3 regions of the Blautia sp. HCP3S3_C12 genome follow, and region 3 is predicted to be linked to each of the others. Evidence: riboswitches for the same ligand, from Rfam matches in the RefSeq annotation. Region 3 holds a riboswitch; each other region holds the start of a gene.
What was found. Region 3 has a riboswitch for cobalamin ahead of ACTNDS_RS13650 (ABC transporter substrate-binding protein). Riboswitches for the same ligand answer to the same signal wherever they lie in the genome.
Positions count from the first base shown of each region.

Region 1: another riboswitch for cobalamin. It lies ahead of ACTNDS_RS06765 (cysteine-rich small domain-containing protein); the one in region 3 lies ahead of ACTNDS_RS13650 (ABC transporter substrate-binding protein).
Region 2: another riboswitch for cobalamin. It lies ahead of ACTNDS_RS15220 (sirohydrochlorin cobaltochelatase); the one in region 3 lies ahead of ACTNDS_RS13650 (ABC transporter substrate-binding protein).

Region 1 is NZ_JBQHWC010000005.1:94,676-96,944, forward strand. It holds gene ACTNDS_RS06760 (phosphatase) at 194-916, shown strand; gene ACTNDS_RS06765 (cysteine-rich small domain-containing protein) at 1,037-1,330, opposite strand; cobalamin riboswitch at 1,607-1,799, opposite strand; gene ACTNDS_RS06770 (NlpC/P60 family protein) at 1,979-2,269, opposite strand, start outside.
Region 2 is NZ_JBQHWC010000025.1:33,196-35,464, reverse strand. It holds gene ACTNDS_RS15220 (sirohydrochlorin cobaltochelatase) at 1-966, opposite strand, end outside; cobalamin riboswitch at 1,168-1,343, opposite strand; partial or broken gene hisI (phosphoribosyl-AMP cyclohydrolase) at 1,445-1,765, opposite strand; gene hisB (imidazoleglycerol-phosphate dehydratase HisB) at 1,822-2,269, opposite strand, start outside.
Region 3 is NZ_JBQHWC010000020.1:14,242-16,510, reverse strand. It holds gene ACTNDS_RS13655 (FecCD family ABC transporter permease) at 1-413, opposite strand, end outside; gene ACTNDS_RS13650 (ABC transporter substrate-binding protein) at 428-1,552, opposite strand; cobalamin riboswitch at 1,668-1,943, opposite strand; gene ACTNDS_RS13645 (ABC-2 transporter permease) at 2,022-2,269, opposite strand, start outside.

The DNA of each region.
Region 1 (2,269 bases), on a different contig from region 3:
CGCCTCATAAGGTCAACAAAAAACAACATATTCCAAACTGTTTCTATGTTGTTTTTTGTTTGAATTGTTTGTAAAATTTAGTTGTTTTTATTCCGAACCCCAATTGACAACCTTTCTTCTTTCTGTCATAATTGTTATATATATTTTTTCAGAATATCTCTGCAAAACAGTCATTAATTTTATTTAAAAGGGGATGATCCTTACGTATCTTGCAGATATCCATACACATTCCATTGCAAGCGGACACGGTACTTCCTGCACAATTTCCGATATGGCAAAAGAAGCCGGACGCAAAGGTATGAAGCTTCTGGGCATCACTGATCACGGTCCCGGTACTCTTGCTTCCGGCACATCTTCTTATTTCCGCGGGTTGCCATTCTGCCCCAGAAAGCGTTTTGGTGTAGAAGTACTTTATGGCGTAGAACTCAATATTCTGGACATTCAGGGACATGTAGATCTAAGTGATGAGCTGTTGTCTAATCTGGACTACGCTATCATAAGTATGCATGGCCAGAACTACAGATCCGGAACTGTCAAAGAGAATACTCTTGCATACCAGAATGCAATGAAGTATCCTGCCGTAAAGGTTCTGGGCCATTGTGATAACCCGGCTTTTCCGGTGGATTACGATGCACTGGCTTATACAGCCAGCAGAGAAAATGTAATTTTTGAAATCAACGAAGTCTCACTGACTCCCGGCGGATACCGCGGTGACACCAGGGCAAATAACGCAGAAATCCTTCGTTGCTGCCTTAAATATCAGCTTCCCATTGTTTTATCCAGCGACAGCCATGGAAAAGAGCATGTAGGAGATTTTACCTATGCAGCAGAGTTCGTTCACCAAACCGGCTTTCCCGAATCATTGATTCTGAACAATCAGATTCCCAGACTGAAGGTATTTCTTCAAACCCGTTAGTTGTTTCCAATATGTGTTCATACCATTTCTTATGCAGGTATACAAAAAAAGATCATCAACAGATATTTCTCATATAAATATCCATTGACGATCTTTTTTATTTTCACCGGTCAGCCAGCCTTACTGCTGATCTGCACGCATTTTCTTCATCAGCTCAGCCAGTTCCTGATATTTCCCGGTCACATATCCATAGTTCTTTCTCTTATGAGGAAGCTGACAGTTGGTACAGTCCTTCAGCCCACTGTCTGTATATCGAAAATTCCCACCGCATTGATCCCCCAGTGCATATAAAGGGCAATAACAAAACAAACAGTTAAAATCCTCAGGATCTGCTCCCTTATGGCAGGGAAAAAACTCACATTTTTTATGACTGAAAAAAGAATACTCTTTATCTTCCCAATATGGTTTTTCCATATCTTATTCCCTTCTTCCAAATAGGCAGACAACAGATCAATCTATGATTTTCTCCATAATAAAGAGGGAGCGATGCTACTCCGGGGTAGAAGATTAATCCGTTCATGAGTGCGCGGAGGGAACGAATATTTCCGAAGTAGTATCGCCTGCCATTTAATCATGTATAATTCATAAAGAACAGGCGCATTCCATAAAAAATGTCTGCCTTCGAAAAAGCAGACAACGCTCCGAAGCTGCGGATTCAACGGAGTTGGTTGTTACACTTTACACGGAAGTTTAACCTCGCCATACTAAGCAGGTTTCCTGGCTCCAGGCTCATCGCTCCTCTCTCCTTCTCATGCTATGGCACAATGGATCTGCGAGATTTGCTCCTCTGTTACAGTGACCGGATCGCTCAGGTTTCTCACCTGATTCCCTCTCTCTGTACTGTATAAATAACAGTATCAGCACTTAATATGTTCTATATGGAATTATACTGTCCTTATAATAGCATCACTGTTAGAGAATGTCAACTATTTGTCAAAGTTTTTCAGAAACTTTTTTATATACTTTTTAAAAATTTTTTCAAATAAAAAACCAGGCAACAACACATATGGACGTCACCCGGTCTTTCCTCATTATTTTTTATCGGATATAATCTTTTGCAGATTATACAAGTCTTCTTACTGATACAATTGTTCTGTATGCAGCGTTGTCGCTGATCTTAATGCCGTCTACAGAGTTGGATGCATGTACAATACGTCCATTTCCCATATAAATTGCCACATGGCCGCCATAACAGATCAGATCACCTGGCTGCGCATCTGCGTAAGATACTTCTGTTCCACAATTCTGCTGTTCATAAGAAGTTCTCGGAAGGCTTACTCCAAAGTTGGCATATACACTCTGTACAAATCCAGAACAGTCTGCACCACTTGTAAGACTTGTTCCTCCCCATAC
Region 2 (2,269 bases), on a different contig from region 3:
CTGGTCGTAGGTTACATTTGCTGTATGGGAAGTACCATGTCCCATGAATACAAATGCTGTACCAGCATCTGCGGCTGCCTTCATATCATCGAATCCGGCTACCTTGCAGGCTTCATCTGTAATTGCCTGGGCAACTGCTTTCTTGTCATCGTTGATCACGGTAGCGTCATCGCCAACTTCACCAAGCATTGGCTCTGCGATTGCTACAGATTCAAATTTATCTTTGTATCCATCAATTGCTTCTGTCATTTCATCGTACTCAGCACCATGCATCAGATGAGTAGGCTGCACAACCAGGTTCTTAACACCGTTAGCTACTGCACGGTCCAGTGCCTGCTGCATGTTGTCGATTACTTCGTTATCTCTTGCCTGTACATGGTTGATGATGATCTGTGCTGTAAAAGCTCTTCTTACAGACCAGTCCGGATATGCTGCTGCCAGTGCATCCTCAATACCTTTGACATCTTCTGCACGGCTGTCGTTAAAGGAGGTACCAAAGCTTACTACTAAAAGCTCGTTTTCACCGATTTCATCCTGGTTGCGTGGATCATCCTTGGAAGCATCTCCTGTGTCACGGCCGAAGTAGTCAGGATCTGCATTCTCGCCAGTTACCAGTTCCTTCTGTGCATCTGTCAGCTTATCCCATGCTTCTTTGGCTGCCTTACAGTCATCATCTGTTGTGTCTGTTCTTTCCTGAACATAGATTTTATCGATCAGTGCGCCAACCTCATCAGCTGCCTTCTGGTCATCGGAAGAAGCATCAGCATCTGCGGAAGCATCATCTGTAGCTTCTGCAGCATCAGCTGCTGTATCATCTGTAGCTTCTGCGTCATCTGTAGCAGCTGCGTCATCGGCGGATTCTTCTGTAGCTGCGTCCTCAGCAAATGCAACTGTGCCGGTAGCTGCTGTCATAGAGCAAGTCATTGATACTGCTAACAATAAGGCTAACATAGATTTTCTTTTCATGGTGTTTATCCTCTTTTAATAATTAAATATTTCCGGACAGATGTATGCAAAGAAAAACAGCCGCATCTCTGCAGCTGTTACTTTTCTCATTATACACGGTTTGTATCGGATTTCGTAAATACCGGACATAACATAAACATCCGGCAGGATACGATAAGAACTATGTAAGTCATGAGAACAAAGGTACTGTAAACCGCAGACCCCAAATTCCACGTCAAGGCAGATCTCCTGACTTCGTTCATCGCTGCTTATCCCTTCCCGGTAAACCAGTGGTTCTGAAAAACAGCTCCCTTACACAGTGACGGTATCGTTCCGGATTCTCACCGGATTCCCTTTTGCACATCCATTAGGATGTAACCTTAACGTTATAACTCTTGCACATATTCAATTCGGATACTCTTTTTTTACCACAAATTTTACAGATTGTCAAGAATAAGACGAAAATTACCAAAAAACATTTCGCATTTTTCAGACATTTTCAATCCTGATACAATGGCTTGAAAAAGCAGGTTCGGTTTCCGGTGTGGCAGGCAGCTCCTACCTGGTCTACTTTTGCCAGGATGGTGTCGTTGTCGCAGTCCAGGGTAAGGGATTTCACATATTGGAGATGTCCGGAGGTCAGACCCTTGGTCCACAGTTCATTGCGGCTTCTGCTCCAGTAGGTCATTTTTCCTGTCTCCACAGTGGTATTGTAGGCCTCTTCATTCATATAAGCCAGCATTAGTACTTCACCAGTCTCATAGTCCTGTGCGATTACAGGTACCATTCCGTCGCTGTTCAGCTTGAAATCTGCCCAGGTAAAGGCCTTCTCCTCAGATTGTGCAGGATGGATTTTCTTATTCATATGTGCCTCCTTTATGCCAGACTTCCCTTTGTGGAAAGTACATCTGTGATCCGTGGGTCATAGGAGGTAGCTGCGTCCAGTGCCTTGGCGAAGCTTTTGAACATGGCTTCTGCCACATGATGATTGTTGCCGCCGCTTAAGACTTTGATGTGCAGGTTCATGCCGCAGGAATAGGAAACAGCGTAGAAAAACTCCTTCACCATTTCTGTAGACATATCTCCGATCCGGTCAGCGGTAAACTCTGCATCCCAGGCAAAATAGGGTCTGCCGGACAGGTCAATGGCGCAGAGCACCAGGGATTCATCCATAGGAAGGATGCAGCTTCCGTAGCGTTTTATGCCCTTTTTGTCACCGATTGCCTCTTTTAATGCTGTTCCCAGTACAATTCCGGTGTCCTCAATGGTGTGGTGGTCATCTACCTGCAGATCTCCCTTTACTTTTACGTTCAGGTCAAAAAGT
Region 3 (2,269 bases):
CCGAGAAATCCGCCAACTCCAAGCATGATCGCCAGTGTTGCACCAAGGGATGCACCGGATGAAATACCAAGTACATACGGATCTGCCAGTGGGTTCTGGACAATCGCCTGCATAACTACGCCACAGACGGAAAGAGCCATTCCAACTGCCAGAGCCAGCAGGACTCTGGGCAGCCGGATCAGCCACACAACATCGTGAACTGCGCCTTCTGCATAGGCGGACAAGCTTTTGATATGAAACAATTTATATGCAATGACACTGTAAACATCTTTCAGTGACAGATCTGCATTTCCAAAAGTGATTGCTGCAAGAATGGAAAAAATCAAAAATGCCGCAAGCCCGATAAGAACTGCCACATACATGGATGTCCTGAGCACACTGCCTTTTTTTATCTGTGAAACCTGTTCTTTCACTGTTATTTCCTCAATCAGTCAAGATTCACATCCGGATATAATCCTTTTGCGAAAGTTTCAATACCATCCTGTGTACGTGTTGCACTTGCGTACATTTCACTGAGCATGATCGGATAAACACGACCGTTCTTTACAGCGTCAAGGCTCTGAAGTGCTTCATCATCCTTGATAACGGCAAGCTGGCTTTCTTTTACAGTTTCCGGATCATCACCTGCATATGGCATGTATACAACAAAAATCACATCAGGGTTTGCTGCAATGATATCTTCTTTTCCTGCTGTAGAAGCATCCGGATTTGCCAGAGTCGCACCCAGTTGTGTTACCATATCTCCACCAAGGCTCTTTGCACCATAGTTTGTGATATCTTCTCCAAGAGGTTCCAGAACCATTACGCTTGGTTTCTCTTCTACATCTGCTGTTGCTGTAAGAGTTTTATCGATCACTGCCTTTGCATCATCTACGATTGCCTGTGCTTTGTCCTGTACATCAAAAATATTTCCAAGATTTAAGATGTCTGTAAATTCATTTTCCAGAGTTCTGTCTCCGTCAGGACGTGTGTTTGTGTTGTAATAAGTGTTGCAGCCTTTGTCGATCCAGTCTGTTACATTTCCGAGATTTTTATCAGAAAACAGGGAGCTCCAGGATAAGATCATGTCTGGCTCCAACATCGTTACAGTCTCAAGGGATGGGGTAAATTCATCAAGATAATTTGTTTTTGAAAATGCATCTTTAAGTTCATCCGGAACTTCATTGTCAAGACCTGCAGTAGCTACCAGACGGTCTTCCAGGCCAAGTGCAAGCATGGTTTCAATGCTTCCCTGATATACAGCAAGAACTTTCTCCGGTGCCTTTTCATAGGTTGTTTCGATTTCATTTCCATCATAATCATAGGTTGTGATGGTCAGAGGATATTCTGTCTTTGTACCTTCTGCGTCTGCTGTCTTATCTGCATCTGCTGAATCCTGTGCGTCTGCATCTTCCTGTGTATCAGAGTCTGCATCTGCTGCCGGCTGATTGTCCTCTTTGATTGTCTCAGAGTCTGCTCTCTCTGCTGCAAAAGCTGCCGGAGCTGCGGAAACTGCCATAGCTGCTGCCATCATAATTGCCATGATTCTTGTGGATAAATACCTGTTTTTCATTTGACTTCCTCTCTTTTCGTATATGTTATTTACCTGTTCGTGTAACCGAAAAGATGGGACTTCAGAAAAAGTAAAATAGAAGTGATAAGAATAACGGATACTTTTTACGGAAGCTCCTTCTTTACGCTGTCAGGCAGGTTTCCTGACTCACAGATCACAGAAAGTTCCCATAAAATAAAAACTGATACAACATCCATGCTTCAGCAGTTCATGAATATTGTATCAGAAATATTTCCAGATACTCTCTGGCAGCCGGATTCCGCCTTCTCACATATTTATGCAATGACATATTACAATCCCGCTTTTTTCTGTATACAGTGGCCGCAACCGTTCAGGCATTTCACCTGATTCCCTCTCACATTATCATACACAAAATCTGCGTATGATAATGTTCACTTAACAGCTATTCAATTACGCTGATATAATTTTAGCACACTGCTTTTATAATTACAACCATATTCGAGACACATCAGAATTCTTTCTTCTCCATAAGCCGGACACCAATCCAAAAAGATCCCATATATACAATTACTGTAAATAATACAACTCCGGCCAATACCATTCCCCAGTTCAGTCCATTCAGCCATGCACCGACTGCGTCTGCTGAAAGTCCCATTGTTTTTATCAGAATATAAACTACGGCAATTATAATAGCCCACATGACCATTGCAATATAACGTCCTTTTTCTGCTCCAAAATGTATTACAAGCGGGAGCG